3 regions of the Mixta calida genome follow, and region 2 is predicted to be linked to each of the others. Evidence: predicted binding sites of a transcription regulator. Region 2 holds the regulator's gene; each other region holds the start of a gene.
The links. Region 2 encodes LexA, which represses DNA repair genes until DNA is damaged. Its sites were predicted from a motif close to TNCTGTATGTACATACAGNA; they were not measured.
Positions count from the first base shown of each region.

Region 1: a site for LexA is predicted at 3,172-3,191, ahead of dinB (DNA polymerase IV). Genes of this name have one in related genera too.
Region 3: a site for LexA is predicted at 2,639-2,658, ahead of dinG (ATP-dependent DNA helicase DinG). Genes of this name have one in related genera too.

Region 1 is NZ_CP026378.1:1,074,883-1,080,647, reverse strand. It holds gene C2E16_RS05050 (sugar ABC transporter substrate-binding protein) at 1-253, shown strand, start outside; gene C2E16_RS05045 (hypothetical protein) at 280-864, opposite strand; gene C2E16_RS05040 (hypothetical protein) at 873-1,742, opposite strand; gene dinB (DNA polymerase IV) at 2,102-3,157, opposite strand; gene dpaA (peptidoglycan meso-diaminopimelic acid protein amidase) at 3,411-4,148, shown strand; gene C2E16_RS05025 (class II glutamine amidotransferase) at 4,119-4,886, opposite strand; gene lpcA (D-sedoheptulose 7-phosphate isomerase) at 5,064-5,645, opposite strand.
Region 2 is NZ_CP026378.1:4,022,584-4,028,348, reverse strand. It holds gene plsB (glycerol-3-phosphate 1-O-acyltransferase PlsB) at 1-1,875, opposite strand, end outside; gene C2E16_RS19165 (diacylglycerol kinase) at 2,004-2,372, shown strand; gene lexA (transcriptional repressor LexA) at 2,478-3,086, shown strand; gene dinF (MATE family efflux transporter DinF) at 3,190-4,512, shown strand; gene C2E16_RS19150 (CsbD family protein) at 4,737-4,949, shown strand; gene zur (zinc uptake transcriptional repressor Zur) at 5,183-5,698, opposite strand.
Region 3 is NZ_CP026378.1:1,494,644-1,500,408, reverse strand. It holds gene ybiB (DNA-binding protein YbiB) at 1-443, opposite strand, end outside; gene dinG (ATP-dependent DNA helicase DinG) at 447-2,615, opposite strand; gene C2E16_RS07100 (GNAT family N-acetyltransferase) at 2,733-3,254, opposite strand; gene C2E16_RS07095 (XRE family transcriptional regulator) at 3,251-3,805, opposite strand; gene C2E16_RS07090 (MerR family transcriptional regulator) at 3,963-4,697, shown strand; gene C2E16_RS07085 (ABC transporter permease) at 4,885-5,619, opposite strand; gene C2E16_RS07080 (ABC transporter ATP-binding protein) at 5,616-5,765, opposite strand, start outside.

The DNA.
Region 1 (5,765 bases), 1.4 Mb from region 2:
ACAGACGGTGGCGGTAGACAGCAAGCTGATCGGCGCGGTGAATATGCGTCTGCTGGCGCAGAAGATCGCTGGCGAACCCACGCCCGCCAGCTATCAGTTTAAAGCCTCAGCGATTGACCAGGCGGCGCTAAACGGCCAGCAGAGCGCGGTAAACGTGGCGACGCTGAATAAAATTCTTCCCGGCTGGGGCGAAAGCAATGATTTTGTCGCCCCCTGGTTCGCCACGCTGGAGGCAAAGTACGGGAAAAAGTGATGCAGAAAACCGGCCGCAGGGCCGGTTTATTTGCGGTGCGTCAGGCGGGCCGTTTGCGCTTTTCGCAGGGCGCGGCAAAACAGCGCGAACAGCAGCGAGAAGTAAAAGCGTTCGGTGCGAATCAGCCAAAAGCTGAGGCCAATAAAAGCCAGCGCCAGCAGTGGGCAAATCAGGCTTCCCCCTGCGCTTACTCCGCCGACCAGCGCGCACAGCAGATAAATCACAGCGCCCGCCAGGGTCGCACGGGCCAGCAGCAGATGCAGACTAAGTCCAACCATGCGCCCTTTCGCCATAAGAAAGACCGGCATCACATAGAGCGCGCCGCACAGCAGCGAACCAATGACCAGCAGCACCATCGTCATGGTGCGCGGCAGCCCCAGCAGTTGCGTTACTGCCTGCCATAAGGAGAACTGCATCATGGCAAAGCTCAGCATCATCAAAAAAGCGCTGAGCACCAGCGGCAGGGCAAAATTAAATATGCCGACCGAGCCGGTCATCTGCTGATTAAGTTTATCCTGCACGGCCTTCAGCTGACCTGCCGAAGCCTGTTTGATCTCGCGATCGATCATCAGGCAATAGCGAAAACGCGCCTGAGCGGCTTTCAACAACATAGCTATCCTTAATACGTAGCAAATGACTGAATTGTAGAAATAATATATTTAGCGCTTGTACCCAGGTTTTGCGGATTACGGATGGTACCGGTTACGCCGCTTCCAGCAAAGGTGACGGTATTATTTACCGCAATCAATAATTCACGCAGTAGCTGCCGCTGGATGGTTTCTGTTGGGAAGCGCTTAGGATAGCGCCCTGCTTTCATTGCTGCTTTGACGCCAGCGTTAGATATTCCAGGGCTTTGCGCGCGAATAATTGTTTCTGTCAGTCGCTTGCGCTCGCTACGACTCAAATTTTGTAACCACTCGCTTACGTTACGGGGAGAAATCGCCTTCATGGCTTTATAGGTATCCAGGGTGCCTTTTAGCCCTGCTCCAGCGCCGGCTAATGAAAGAATATCCAGCGCGGTAGATGTCGCAACATACCAGTCCTGACTATCAAGCCATGCCACGTGGTCTTCATAACCGTTAGTCATAGCAATGACACGTCCGACGCCAAAGAAACATTGAACTGCTGTAGCAGTGCTACCCGCTACGCCTATGGCCGCAATTGCGCCTGATGTCCCTGCCGTAAAAGGCATCGCAGCCATGGCGGTAGCCGACAGGAAAGCGGTAACGATCAAGCCGCCACAGGCAAACGCGGTAAAAGTAATTTCAGTAGCAAGCGAAGGCGAAGACAGGGATTTTATGACTGCTTTTTGCGAGGCGGCCCCGTGTGCTTTGTCTGGTACTTTCGTGATAATAACATGACTCACCAGGCTTTGATTTAGGTTAGCAATACGGCGGGAAGGACGTACAAGCCAACATTTACTTCCATCGTCATAAATAATGCCGACCTGATAAAAATCACGTCTACAGTCCAGATTATTTGCTAACAAGCCGAAATCAATATTCTGACCACCAGCAGCCTGCCCTGTCTACCGGCCAAAATCGTAACTTAGCATGCCTTTTCCGGGTGATTGACCAGGTAAACTCATGATTGCTCTCCTTCGTTCCTTGATGAGAAAGATAAACCGGACCAATAATTTCCGTAAAATTTTTAACAAAGAGAAGCGGAGTGAGCAATAATTACTTAAACATTAAATTCAATTGTTTGATAAATAATATAATTTTAATCAGAATACAAAAGCGATATATAAAAATTAAATTCAGCCCTACAGCTGAATACGGCTAAATTTAATTTATTAAATTATTAGTTTTCCAAATAGATAAAATTTAACAGCAGGCTTAACAACCGCTACAGCCCCAGCACCAGCTGCCTTTCCAGCTGCGGATGCAACAGCGTGACGTGCAGCCCGACCAGCCGGACGCCGCGACCGCCGCGCCGCTCATCCCAGGTCTTTTTCGCCACCGCGATCAGGTCTTCCTTATTCAGGATCGGCCAGACATGCTCCTGGGTGGTCTGCTGGAAATCGCTAAACTTCAGCTTTACGCCCTGCCGCGCAATATGGCGATCCGGCTTGATTTTAGTCAGGCGCCGCTCCAGCTCGTCATAGAGAAAATCGATAATCTCCAGGCACTGCTCCCAGTGGTGAATATCCTCCGACAGCGTGCGCTCCACGCCAAGCGACTTGCGCTCGCGATCGGCGATCACTTCCCGTTCGTCAATACCGTGGCTGCGCTCCCAGATAACGCGGCCAAACTTGCCAAAGCGCTTCAGCAGCATCGCCAGATCGCTGTTCTGCACGTCGGCGCAGGTGCGCAGCCCTAAATCTTCCAGCTTCTTTGCCGTCACTTTGCCGACGCCCGGAATTTTCGCCAGCGGCAGCGTTAGCAAAAACTGCGGCATCTCCTCCGGCGTGATCACGTACTGGCCGTTCGGCTTATTCAGATCGGAGGCGATTTTGGCGAGAAACTTGATCGGCGCGACGCCCGCCGACGCGGTAAGGTTCAGCTCATCGGCGATGATCTGGCGGATTTCACGCGCCATCAGCGTCGCCGAGCCGTGGCAGTGCGGGCTGTCGGTAACGTCCAGGTATGCCTCGTCCAGCGACAGCGGCTCGATACGCGCGGTATAGCGCGAAAAAATCTCCCGGATATGGGCGGAGGCTTCTTTATACGCGTCGAAGCGCCCCGGCAGCAGCGTCAGATGTGGACAGAGCTTTAGCGCCATCGCCGTGGACATCGCGCTGCGTACGCCATATTTACGCGCGGGATAGTTGGCGGTGCTGATCACGCCGCGTTGGGTGCGGCTGCCGCCGATAGCGAGAGGAATATCGCGCAGGCTGGGGTTATCACGCATCTCCACCGCTGCGTAAAAGCAGTCCATATCGACATGAATGATTTTGCGCATACCCCCTCCGCTGACACTGGATAAGTATACAGCCAACCCAAAGGGATTCAATGGCACAGGGTAATGAATATTGCGGCGCGACGCCTGCCGCTACGCTGGCTGGCAACGAAATAACAGCTATTTATTAACCGGCATCTTGATAAAAAAACAGACAGTGATAATGTTGCGCAGCGATAGCGGAATGTTCCGATTATGCAAGTCACAGACGCCGTTGGGCGTTGCAGTTTAACCCCCTCATTACAAGGGAAAAAGAATGGGCAAAATCGCACTGTTGTTTGCGATGATTCTTTTGCCGGCCCTCAGCATGGCAAGCGCGCCGGACCCAGTGCAACCACTGGCGCCGGTCAGCAAAGAGTTAAAGAAGCAGTTATTAGGTACGCCGGTTTATATTCAGATTTTCAAAGAAGAGCGCACGCTGGAACTTTACGGCAAGATCGGCAACGAATTCCGCCTGCTCGACAGCTATCGCATCTGTAACTTTTCCGGCGGACTGGGGCCGAAGCGCCGTCAGGGCGACTTCAAAAGCCCGGAAGGTTTCTACAGCGTCAGGCTCAATCAGCTGAAGCCGGACAGCCGTTTTTACCGCGCGATCAATATCGGTTTTCCTAACCAGTACGATCGTCAGCAGGGCTATGACGGCAAATATTTGATGATCCACGGCGCCTGCGTCTCAATCGGCTGTTACGCCATGACCAACGCCTATATGGATGAGATTTTCAGCTATGTGAACGCCGCGCTGCGCAACGGCCAGCCGGAAGTGGCAGTGAGCATCTACCCGTTCCGCATGACTGAAAGCAATATGCAGCGTCACCGCAACTCTTATTACGCCAGCTTCTGGAAAGAGTTGCAGCCGGGCTACGCTTACTTTGTCGAACATCGCCAGCCGCCGACGGTAGCTGTCAATAACGGCAGGTATGTGCTGAACGGCGCGCCGGTCAGCGGCACCCCTGCCGCCTCCGCGTCATTCCTGGCGCTCTCCAAGGCAAAATAGTTGCCACTCGCCTGGCGCGATACGGTGCCAGGTTTCATTGCCGGTTAGCGGCTGAGTGGCAATCACCGTGACCACGTCGTTTGGCGTGGTCTGCTTCTGAAAGTCTATCTCCACATCCTGATCCAGCAGCTTCGCTTTGCCGAAGGGCGCGCGGCGCGTGATCCAGAACAGGTTGGTCGAGCAGTAGGCCATCAGATAGCGGCCATCCGACAGCAGCATGTTAAACACCCCCTTCTGACGCAGCTCCCCTGCCAGCTCGGCGATATAGCGGAACACCGCCGTCCAGTTGCCGGGCGTGCGCGGATAGCGCGTCGCCAGCTTATGCAGCAGCCAGCAGAACGCCTTTTCGCTGTCGGTCTCGCCTACTGGCCGAAAATTGCCGGTTTCCAGCTGACGATAGCCCCTGAGCTGGCCGTTATGGGCGTAGGTCCAGTGGCGTCCCCACAGCTCGCGGGTAAAAGGATGGGTATTTTCCAGCGACACCTGACCGCGATTCGCCTGGCGAATATGCGCCACCACCGAACAGGATTTGATCGGGTACTCCTGCACCAGTCGCGCAATCGGCGAGTTATAGCTGGGCTGCGGATCTTTAAAGGTGCGACAGCCTTTATTCTCATAAAAGGTGATGCCCCAGCCATCTTTATGCGGCCCGGTGCCGCCGCCGCGCTGTACCAGGCCGGTGAAGCTGAAACAGATATCAGTTGGAACGTTGGCGCTCATTCCGAGCAATTCACACATAGTCGGGGCCTCCGGCACGGTTTAGCGACGATTATAACCAATCAGACAGCGGCGGACAGCGGGAACGCAACCGCTATTTTCAGCAAAGGAAAGATAAAAGCGCCAGGGAAAATGCGGGCAGAGCCGCAGAAACGCCGCGTCGGGGATGACGCGGCGGCGTAATCGACCAGAAGGCGGTTACTTTTTCTCCATCTCTTTTTCGATCAGCAGCATCAGGATATGGATCACTTTGATATGAATTTCCTGAATGCGGTCGGCATAGCCGAAATGGGGTACGCGGATTTCGATATCGGCGCTGCCCGCCATTTTGCCGCCGTCTTTGCCGGTCAGCGTGATCACTTTCATCCCCTGCGCGCGCGCGGCTTCAATCGCCTTAATAATATTCGCCGAGTTGCCGGAGGTGGAGATGCCCAGCAGCACGTCGCCCGCACGCCCGACCGCCTCAACGTAGCGCGAGAAAACGTAATCGTAGCCGAAATCGTTGCTGACGCAGGAGAGATGGCTGACGTCGGAGATAGCGATGGCCGGATAGCCGGGACGGTTTTCGCGATAGCGTCCGGTCAGTTCTTCGGCGAAGTGCATCGCGTCGCAGTGAGAGCCGCCGTTACCGCAGGAAAGCACTTTGCCGCCTGCCTTGAAGCTGTCGGCAAGCAACACCGCAGCACGCTGGATCGCGTGAATATTCGCATCTTCGCTCAGGAATTTATTTAGCGTATCCGCTGCTTCGTTAAGTTCTGAACGAATAATATCCTGGTACATAGGGATGTCCTTTGGATGAGAAAGAGTCAGCGCAAGTTTACCGGAATGGCAACAGGCCGCAAAGCGTTGCGCTGTGAAGTGAGCGATTTGACCAATCATGCGGCCGGAGTGTGAGCCAGG
Region 2 (5,765 bases):
GGCGATCAGCGACGGCATCACCAGCATGTGATGAACGTTATTGCGGTAATAGGTCATCAGCACCGCCTGCTCGCGCGGCAGGATGATGATATCGCCGATATTGTCCTTTTCCGTCTCGAACTTGTTCATGTTCAGCGCGTGTTCCAGCAGCGCTTCCGGCGTCATGTCCGGCACGGTCGCATCTGCGGAATAGGGCACATTGCGCAGCAGTTCGAGATAGCATTCCAGCTGCTCCAGCAGCTGCTCTCGCGTTAACGAGCGTTGACGCGAGGCGAGCAGGGCGGTCACGCAGAGGTTCATTGCGTTGGCGGCGCCGGCGTTATTGATGCGCACCATAATCTGCTGCGCAATATCGTTGACCGCCGGCGTCAGCCACTGCGGACGCTGCGCCACAATCGGATCGATCGAGTCGCGCCACTCCGGCACATGACGGTTGAGGTAGTTCACCAGCGGCAGCGGTTCGCCGAAGTTCACGTAGCCCTGACCCAGATTGCGCAGCTTGCTCAGGCCGCGCAGCATCTGCATAAAGCCTTCTTTCTCTTTCGCCGCGCCGCGCAGCTCTTTGGCGTAAGTGCCCACTTCCATTACGTGCTCATAGCCGATATAGACCGGCACCACGGTAATCGGGCGGTTGCCGCCGCGCAGCATCGCCTGGAGGGTCATCGACAGCGTGCCGGTTTTCGGATCGAGCAGTCGGCCAGTGCGCGAACGTCCGCCTTCGACGAAATACTCCACTGAATAGCCGCGGCTGAACAGCTCGCCCAGATATTCGCGGAACACGGTGGAGTAGAGCTTATTGCCCTTGAAGGTGCGGCGAATAAAGAACGCGCCGAGACGGCGGAAGATCGGGCCAGCGGGCCAGAAGTTAAGGTTGATGCCTGCGGCGATATGCGGCGGCACCAGCCCCTGATGATAAAGCACGTAAGAAAGCAGCAGATAGTCCATATGGCTGCGGTGGCAGGGAACGTAAACCAGCCCGTGCCCGTCCAGCGCCAGCTGACGAATGCGTTCGCCGCCGCTGACGTTGATGCCCTGATAAATTTTGCTCCAGGTCCAGCCGATAACGCGGTCGGTCAGGCGGATCATCTCATACGAGAAGTCGGCCGCAATCTCTTCCATCAGCTCAATGGCGTTCTGCTGCGCTTTTTCTTGCGAAATCTTCTTGCTGCGCGCTTCGTCTTCTACCGCCTTGGCGATAGCCTGCGACTGCAACAGCTTATTAAACAGATCGTGACGCACCGGCAGACGCGGGCCGACTGCGGCCAGGCGCTGACGGGCGAAATGGATGCGCGCCACGCGCGCGAGCTTTTGCGCGATGGTTTTATCGGTGCCGTGTTCGGTGGCCATGCGGCGCAGCGATACCATTGGCGAGAAGCGAACAAAGCTGTCGCGTCCCAGCCAGAAGACGGCAAAAAACTTCTGCACTCCGTTGAGCTCGCGCAGATGCGGCGTTTGTTCGCCCTGCACTTCGCGTCCCGGCGCACGGCCGAACATCACGGATACCGGCACCATCTGCACATCCAGATCGGGATTGTTGCGGTGCAGGTCGAGGTAGTCGTGAAACAGCTTCACCGACTCCTGATTAGGCACGAAGTAGGGGAAAACGCGCGGCCCGTCATGGATAAACACATGACGCGGCAGCAGGGCGCCGTCGATCTCCAGCGGCTCCAGCGGATCGGGCAGATCGTGCAGGCGGCACTGGGTGCGCAACGCCAGAAGATCGGCCTTTGAATCGTAAGGCAATACATACATAATGGGGCGCGACGTGTCGAGGCCCAGTTCCGCGACCGGATCGCCCGGAATCGCCTTACTTTTGACTAAAAATGTAAGTGGTAAATTCAATAACTTATAATAAAGTTTACGCCAACCTGACATAGACAACATGAAGCCTCTTGTTAGCAAAGCGCGGCAAGCATACCAGAAAGCGCATTGAAGATCTGTGGTGTTGCAATTAGTGCGGCACCCTGACATTGACGTTAAACATCGCAAAGGGTTCCCCGAACATGGCAAATAACGTAACGGGCTTGACGCGCATCATTAAAGCGGCTGGCTACTCCTGGAAAGGATTGCGCGCGGCCTGGCAGCACGAAGCGGCTTTCCGTCAGGAAGCGGTGATGGCGCTGGTGGCGGTCGTCGTCGCCTGCTGGCTGGATGTCGATGCGATAACGCGCGTGCTGCTGATCGGTTCGGTCGCCCTCATTATTATTGTCGAGATCCTTAACAGCGCTATCGAAGCGGTGGTCGATCGCATCGGCAGCGAACTTCATCCGCTGGCGGGACGGGCGAAAGATATGGGCTCCGCTGCGGTTCTGCTCAGCATCATACTGGCTCTCTTTGTCTGGGCAACCTTGCTGTGGGCATATTTGCGATAGCGCTTCCGCATTCGACAAAGTGTTGTTTTTTACACTGCATTCGGTTTCCATTCCGACAATACCTGTATATACTCACAGCGACTGTATAAACAACCAGGGGGCGGGATGAAAACCTTAACGGCTCGACAGCAGCAGGTTTATGACCTGATTCGCGATCACATTAACCAAACGGGGATGCCGCCAACGCGTGCGGAAATCGCTTCCCGTCTTGGCTTCCGCTCTCCAAACGCCGCAGAAGAACATCTGAAAGCACTGGCGCGTAAAGGCGTTATTGAGATGGTGTCCGGCGCTTCGCGCGGCATCCGCCTGATGGCGGAAGAGGAAAACGGCCTGCCGTTGATTGGCCGCGTCGCCGCTGGCGAGCCGCTGCTGGCGCAGGAGCATATTGAAAGCCGTTTTCAGGTCGACCCTAACCTGTTTAAGCCTCACGCTGATTTCCTGCTGCGCGTCAGCGGCATGTCGATGAAAGATATCGGCATCGTCGACGGCGATCTGCTGGCGGTGCATAAAACGCAGGATGTGCGTAACGGCCAGGTCGTGGTGGCGCGTATTGATGATGAAGTCACGGTTAAACGCCTGAAAAAACAGGGTAACACGGTGCAACTGCTGCCGGAAAACAGTGATTTTCAGCCCATCGTGGTCGATCTGCAACAGCAAACCCTGACTATCGAAGGCCTGGCCGTCGGCGTGATTCGCAACGGCGACTGGCTCTGAAACTGATGTGGCGGCTCCTCTGCCGCCACTGAATAGCCCCTGATTCATATTTATCCGGCGATAACCGCTGTGGCCTGTCGCCATACTATTTTCGCGGATTGTCATGCAACTCTTCTCTGCAACCGATAAAAATCTCTGGCGGCTGGCGCTGCCGATGATCCTTTCCAATATTACCGTTCCTCTGCTGGGCCTGGTTGATACCGCCGTGATCGGCCATCTCGACAGCCCCGTCTATCTGGGCGGCGTCGCCGTAGGCGCGACGGCGACCAGCTTCCTGTTTATGCTGCTGCTCTTTTTACGCATGAGCACCACCGGGCTGACGGCCCAGGCGTTCGGCGCTGGCGATAAATCGGGACTGGCGCGCGCGCTGGTTCAACCCTTGCTGATCGCCGTCGTCGTCGGGCTGGCTTTTGTGCTGCTGCGCGATCCGCTTAGCGCGCTGGCGACGCGCGTCGTTGGCGGCAGCCCGGCGGTGCTGGAGCAGGCGAAGCGCTTTATCCATGTGCGCTGGCTCAGCGCGCCCGCTACGCTGGCGAATCTGGTCATTTTGGGCTGGCTGCTGGGCGTGCAGTATGCGCGGGCGCCGGTGATTTTGCTGGTGGTCGGCAACCTGGTAAATATCCTGCTCGACCTGTGGTTTGTTATCGGCCTTGGCTGGGGCGTAGCGGGCGCCGCTGCGGCAACCGCGATTGCGGAATACGTGACGCTGGCGGTCGGGCTGGGCATGGTGTGGCACCTGCTGCGCCTGCGGCAAATTACCTTCTTACAGCTGAAGCAGGGGCTGCGCGGCGATATGCGACGCCTGCTGCGCCTTAACCGCGACATTATGCTGCGCTCGCTGCTGCTGCAGCTCTGTTTTGCTTCGGTAACCGTGCTGGGCGCGCGCATGGGCAGCGATATCGTCGCGGTTAACGCCGTGCTGCTGATGTTTCTGACCTTCACCGCCTACGCGCTGGATGGCTTCGCCTATGCGGTGGAAGCGGTCTCCGGGGAAGCCTTCGGCGCCAGAGATGCCGATAAGCTGCGGCGGGTCTGGCTGGCGGCCTGTCGGCAGGCGGGCCTGGTGGCGCTGCTGTTCGCCTGTGCCTACGCGCTTTGGGGTAAAGAGCTGGTGGCGCTGTTGACCTCGCTGCCAACGTTGCAGGCGCAGGCGGATCGCTACCTTCCCTGGCAAATGCTTCTGCCGCTGGTCGGCGTCTGGTGCTATCTGCTGGACGGCATGTTTATCGGCGCAACGCGCGGGCGCGAAATGCGCAACAGCATGGCGCTGGCCGCGCTGGGTTTTGCCTTAGCGCTGGCGACGCTGCCTTATTTAGGCAACCATGGCCTGTGGCTGGCAGTAACGGTTTTTCTTATGCTGCGCGGCCTGACGCTCGGCTGGATCTGGCGTCAACACCAGCGGCGCGGCGACTGGTTCACGATTTGACACATTTATATGCGGCTGCGCTTATTACCTGAATTAACTCGTTTTTAAGGGTAATCGACAGGTTTTTCGGCGTGTTTTCAGTTCATCTGACTGAGATTACGAGCAGAAACGCCGTATTCAGCTATCATTAAAGGGTGACAAACAAGGAATCAGCGACTGTTTTCACTGAACATACAGCGCTGACAGTCTGCAAGCTGTTAACACCTAAGGTAGAGGAAATAACGATGAACAGAGACGAAGCCGGCGGTAACTGGAAACAGTTTAAAGGTAAGATGAAGGAAAAATGGGGCAAGCTGACCGATGACGACATGACCGTTATCGAAGGTAAACGCGATCAGCTTGTTGGTAAAATTCAGGAACGCTACGGCTATGCAAAAGACGAAGCGGAAAAAGAAGTGAGCGATTGGGAGACACAAAACCGCGACCATCGCTGGTAAGTTTAAAGCCCTTCAGGAAGATGCTCCTGCCCCTGGCACAAGGAATGTGCCGCTCCCCTCTGTTTTTTTATCTTTTTTAACGCGGTCACGCTCTTTTCTTGCTGCCCCGTTTTCTGGTTATGTTTGGCATGATGAGGTTATTTTAGCGCTTACTACCCTTCAGACCGGCTTTAGCGACAAACCTGTCGCCTTCCCCCTAACGCAGCCATTACTGGCACCGCTTCGGCTGTTTTTTAACGCCCGCGCTTTTTGCTTATCAGCGTATGGTCATGATTACAGCTTTCAGGATGCTGGCAACTTTCGACATCTTTACATCCGTTGCACAAGCCGTGCGCTTCAATCACGCTATTACGCAGCGCAAAGCCGCTCTGCTGCGCCAGCGACTCCAGAATCGATTCCACGCCCTGAGCATGCTGTTCATTCACCGCGCCGCAGCGATCGCAAATCAGCATCGCTGAAGTATGTTGCGGTTCCTCGAAATGATGACACACCACATAGCTGTTGTTTGACTCAACGCGATGGATAAACCCCTGCTCCAGCAGGAAATCCAGCGCGCGATAAACGGTAGGCGGCTTGGCCTGCGGTTCAGAGGCGCGCAGCAGGTCAAGCAGATCGTAGGCGCTAATTGCGCCGTTCTGCTCGCTCATCAAACGCAGCACCTCCAGACGCTGCGGCGTCAGGCGCACGTTGCGTTGCTGACAGATTTTTTCAGCCTGCGACAGAATCTGTTTTGAAGGTGAAACGCTCATAATTTTTCTCCGGGCGATTGAGATGTTATCTTATCACGTTGGATAAAAAACGCCGACTCCTTCCTGA
Region 3 (5,765 bases), 1.8 Mb from region 2:
AGCTTCGCCTGCGCGCTCTGCGCGTCAGCGACGGGCGCAACGCCCAGCGCCTGAAAGACCGCCTCGCTGGTCACGCGCGTTTCATCTTCGCTGACGCCATGCACCACCACCGGAAAACCAAGACGAGAGAGCAGCAGCGCCAGCAGCGGCGTCAGGTTGCCCTGGCGACGCGCGCCGTTGTAGCTGGGGATCACAATCGGCAACGGCTGGTCAGCGGGCGGCGTTAAGGTAAGCACACGCTCCTGTAGCGCGCGGTAAAAGCCCGCCATCTCCGTTTCGCCTTCGCCCTTGATGCGCATTGCGATCAGCAACGCGCCCAGCTCCAGCTCCGGCACGTCGTCATTCAGCATGGCGCGGTAGAGCTGGTAAGCGCTCTCCTCATCAAGATCGCGCGCGTGGTTTTTGCCGCGTCCCACTTCTTTAATCAGTTTGCTGTACTGCAACATTTAACGCTTTTCCTTTTTTCGACGCCGACCCGCCGGGGCCGTTTTAGCGCTGGGCGGCAGCGCTTTCGCCCCTTCAGGCATCGGCGGCTGCGCGATGGGAAACACCGGCAGCGCGTTCAACAGCCGCGCGCCGTACGCTTTGGTGAGCAGTCGGCGATCGTAAATCACAATTTCGCCGGTGCAGTGATGACTGCGGATCAGCCGCCCCACCTGCTGAATCAGAGTAAAGGAGGCGCTGGGCAGGCTTTGCACCTCAAACGGGTAGCGCTTCAGGCTTTTCAGCCACTCACCTTCGGTCAAAATTACCGGACTGTCCACCGGCGGAAAAGCGATTTTATGAATATGCACCTGCGTCAGCAGTTCGCCTTTGAGATCGAGCCCCTCGGCAAAGGATTGCAACCCGACCAGCACGCTCGCCTCGCCCTGCTGCACTCGTTTGCGGTGCAGCTCCACCAGCCGGTAGCGCGGCTGATCGCCCTGCACCAGCAACATCAGCCGCAGATCGGTCAGATGGGTAAGAAACTGCTGCATGGCGCGGTTGCTGGCGAACAGCACCAGCATCCCTTTATGCAGTCCCGCTTTGACCTGATGGCGAAAGAAATGCGCCATTTCAGCAATGTGCTGCGCTTCGTTAGCCATCAGCGGCTCGTAGCGCATCTGCGGGATCACCAGCTTGCCCTGTTCGACATGGTTGAACGGCGAGCCGAGCGCCACAAAGCGGTCGCCCACCTTTTCATTCAGGCCGGAAAGCTCCTGCAGCCGGTTAAAGCTGTTCAGCGACTGTAGCGTGGCGGAGGTGAGCACCACATGCGGCACCTTGCGCCACAGCAGCTTCTCCAGCTGTTCGCTGACGCGGATGCCGGCGCAGTGAAAAAAGAGGTGCGGCTGGCCTTCGCGCAGTTCGCGGCTTACCCACTTAGAGACCGGCGCGCCGGACGCCTGCTCCATCGACGCGAGCCGCCACAGTTTGTTGATGCCTTCAAACCAGCCAAAGGCGCGGTTCATTTGCAGCAGCGTGCGCTGCAGGCGTACCACGTCATACTGGCCGGTTTTCTCGCTGAGATCGTTCAGCAGCCCTTCCGCCAGGCCACGCAGCCCGTCGCTCAGCTTAAAGAGTCGGGCGCACAGCGTCTGCATCTCCTCCGGCAACTGCCCCATCTCGAAGCGATGTTCGCCCTCCTGCGGCTCCGGCGGCAGAAAGAGCGCCAGCATGCGCGTCAGTCTGGCGAGATGCTCGCGCCATTCGTCACAATGGGTTTTCAGCCGCTCCGGGTTCGCCAACGGCGGCGGCGTTTTGGGCCGAAACTGCGCCATGCAGGTTTCCACCAGACGGACAAAGAGATCGAGCTGCAGGCTGGTGAAGCCGGGCGAAATATCGGCGCTGGTCTCCAGCGCATCGCGCGCCACCTCCGGCAGATGATGTCCTTCATCCAAAACCAGCAGCAGGTTTTTCGCCGGCGGCAGCACCGATTCGCTTTCCAGCGCCGCCATCACCAGCGCATGGTTCGCCACCACCACGTCCGCCTGCTCGATCTCACGGCGGGCGACGAAAAAGGGGCATTCGCGATACCAGTGACAGTTGCGCGCCAGGCAGTTGGCCTTATCGGTGCTGAGTCGCTGCCAGAGCGCGTCGCCGATATTCTCTTCGCTGTGGTCGCGCAGGCCGTCCCACTGATGGCGATTCAGCGATTTTTCGAGCTTTTCGCAGATTTTGCGTTCTTCTTTGCTTGCCACCATCTCGTCATCGAGAAACAGCAGCAGGTCGCCCTGCTTTTCGCTATCGGTCGCCAACGCATTGAGGTTACGCGGACAGACATAGCGCCCCCGCCCAAAGGCGGCGGTAAATTTCAGTTCGGGAATGATTTTCTGCAGCAGCGGCAGATCCTTGCTGAAGATCTGATCCTGCAACGCCACGTTCGCGGTGCTGATCACCAGCGGCTTCTCTTCGGCGCGCCCGACGGCGATGCCGGGGATCAGATAGGAAAGGGTTTTGCCCACGCCGGTGGGCGCTTCAATCGCCAGGTGACGGCCGTCGTCGCCAGCTAAAGTTTTCGCTACTTCGGCGATCATCTGCCGTTGCGGCGCGCGCGGAATGAAATCGGGAACCTGCTGCTGCAGCGCTTTATACCATTCGCCGATCTGCGCTTTTAACGCTGCGGTTAGTGCCATCTTGCTCTCTTCCTGCCTTAATGACCTGTATTTTTACACAGTATGGCGCTGACGTCAGCCGCTTATCGGCGAATCTGGAAGATGGCTTCCGCAACCGGCGAAAGGTGCGACAACCCGTTACACGGTCAGCCGCTTATACATTACGGTCGTGGCGTCCATCGCGCCTTCTGTCGACTGCGCATAGAAAGGAATGGCTCCGGCTATCTCCCAGCCCAACGACAAATAAAGCAGACTGGCGACGTCGCCGCTGCGGGTATCCAGCACCATCAGGCTGCGCCCCGCCTCCTTCACCCGCTGCTCTGCCAGCTGCATCAGCTGGCGCGCGATGCCCTGACGCCGCGCGCGCGGATGCACCAGCAGCTTGCCGATTTCCGCACGATGGCGGCCATTAGGCATGTTATTCCAGAAGATCATTACCGTCGCCACCAGCCTCCCGCCGTCGCGCGCCACCAGCAGCAGCCGATCGCCGCGATCGAGGCCGACGAATGTGTCCTGCCAGAAATTTCGCATGATCTGCCGATCTTCAGGATCGATAAATCCCACGCTGGCGCCCTCTGATACGCAGCCCTGCAATACGTCAGTCAGGGCTTCCAGCTCGCTACGCGCCTGACCACCATCCATTACCTGATATTCAATCATCGACACACCACCAGTAAGTAACGCGCGCCCTCCGCTTCCGGCGCATGAAATGCCGAGGCGCCGTACAGATGGAAACGCAGCGTATCGCCCGCCTCCAGCCGCCAGCGCGCTCCGCTCGCTTCAATTATCAACACGCCCGCCAGCAGCCAGATATGCTGCTCGATGCCCGGCACCGGCGGCGCGTCGTACGCAATGAGCGCTCCGGGCCGCAGCACGCCTTCTATCATCTCCGCACGGTAGCCGCTGGCAGGCGGCGACAGCCCGCGTCGGATAAATCCCTGTTCGCGATCCTGCCAGACCGGCTGCTGCGGTGGCGTCAGGTGCTGCGCAACGTTCTCTTCCACTTCGCTCAGCAGGCGCGACATAGTTAGCCCATAGGCGACGCAAAGCTTATTCAGCAGCGTGGCGGTCGGGCTGATCTCTGCGCGCTCGATGCGCGACAGCGTCGCGCGGCTGATGCTGGTACACTTAGCCAGCTGCTCCAGCGTCCAGCCCCGCTCCTGGCGTAGGGTTATCAACCGCTGAGCAAGGCGTTGGTCAGTCTCGTTCATCGCTTTTCCCATATGAGAGATAATTTCTCCATTATGAGAATGCGCGCTTTTGTGGCGGCGATCAACTTGTACAATATAAAAAATAATGTACAAGTTGAAACGCCTCCGCTAAGGTTAAAGCAGACACCCGAGTCTCACGAACAAGCAGAGGATGTGCATGCCCCTATACAGCATCGGCGACGTCGCCGAACGCTGTGGTATCAACCCGGTAACGTTACGCGCATGGCAGCGTCGCTATGGGCTGTTGAAGCCACAGCGTACCGAAGGCGGTCACCGACAGTTTGATGATGAAGATATTCAGCGTATCGAAGAGATTAAGCGCTGGATAGAGAGCGGCGTCCCGGTAGGCAAAGTAAAAGCCCTGCTCGAAGGCGATAATGTTAACGTACACGACGGCTGGATGACATTGCAGGAAGAGGTGATGAGCGTACTGCGCCAGGTTCGCCCTTCCCGACTGCGCAGTAAAATCGCCGCCATTGGCCGCGAGCATCCGGTCGATGCGCTGATCGATCACGTCTTCGTGCCGGTGCGTCAGCGTCTGGGGCTCGATCAAAACACCGCGAAAGCGATGTGCAGCCTGCTCGACGGCGCGCTTATCGACTATGTCGCCTTCTGCCTGTGCGGCACGCGTAAAAAGGCGGGCAAGGATGCGCTGATGATCGGCTGGGGCGTCGAGGATCGCACCCGCATCTGGCTGGAGGCCTGGCGCCTTTCCCAGGCGGGCTGGCGGATGGATGTACTGGCGGAGCCGCTCGATAACCCGCGCCCCGAACTGTTTCCTGGCCAGCAGATTTTCGTCTGGACCGGCAAGAAGCTGACGCGCCGTCAGACAGAACAGTTCGCCCACTGGCATGAACAGGGTTTTTCCATCACGTTGCATGGTCAGAGCTAAACGGGCGAAGATCGCGCGAAAAATGACGCAATTTGCCTGGTCGCAAAGGGCGGTTCGCGCTATGATCTGCCCTCTTGTTTTATCTTCACAGGCAATACGATGAACTGGCAAAAATTTCTGGTCGGCACCCTTTTCTTTATCATGGCGATTGGCGGTACCGGCGGCCTGATGCTGGTAGGCTACGCCATTATTTTACATGCCCGCTAACCCAGCGTTGCAGGCGCTCGAAAAGCCGGTCCACCACCAGCGCCAGTAGCGCCACCAGCACCGCCCCCTGAATCACATACGCCGTATTAAACCCGCTCAGGCCGATAATCACCGGCGATCCCAGGCTTTTCGCGCCTACCGTCGAGGCGATCGCCGCGGTGCCGATATTGATGATGATCGAGGTGCGCACGCCCGCCAGAATCACCGGCGCGGCTAACGGCAGTTCGACGCGCGTCAGCCGCTGCCAGCCGCTCATGCCAACGCCCTGCGCCACTTCGCGCGCGCTTTCCGGCACCGATTCCAGCCCCGCCAGCGTGCCCTGCAAAATCGGCAGGATGCCATACAGCAGCAGCGCGATCAGCGCGGGCTGCTCGCCGAAGCCGATGACCGGCACCGCCACCGCCAGCACCGCTACCGGCGGAAAAGTTTGCCCGGCGGCGGCCAGCGTCTCCACCAGCGGCCGAAACTCACGTCCGGCATGGCGCGTCACGGCGACGCCTGCGCCGATGCCGATCAGCGCCGCGCCCAGGCTGGAGAACGCCACCAGCCGAATATGCGCCAGCGCCAGCTGAAAAAAGCTCTCCTGCTGATAAACCGGTCGATCGAGCTGAGGAAACCAGCGGGCGAACAGCGGACCGCTGTAGGGCATTAACAGCAGCAGCAGCAGAAACAGCGCGATCAGCCACAGCAGCGGATCGCGCAGCCATTTGTTCATGTCCCCTCCCGTTGCCGCAGCAGATCGCTGAAGTGCAGCACGCCCAGCGGCGCGCCCTGCGCATCGGCCACCGGCAGCTTATCTGTCTGACGGGCGATAAACAGCGACAGCGCCTCGCGCAGCGACATATCTTCCGGCACCGGCGC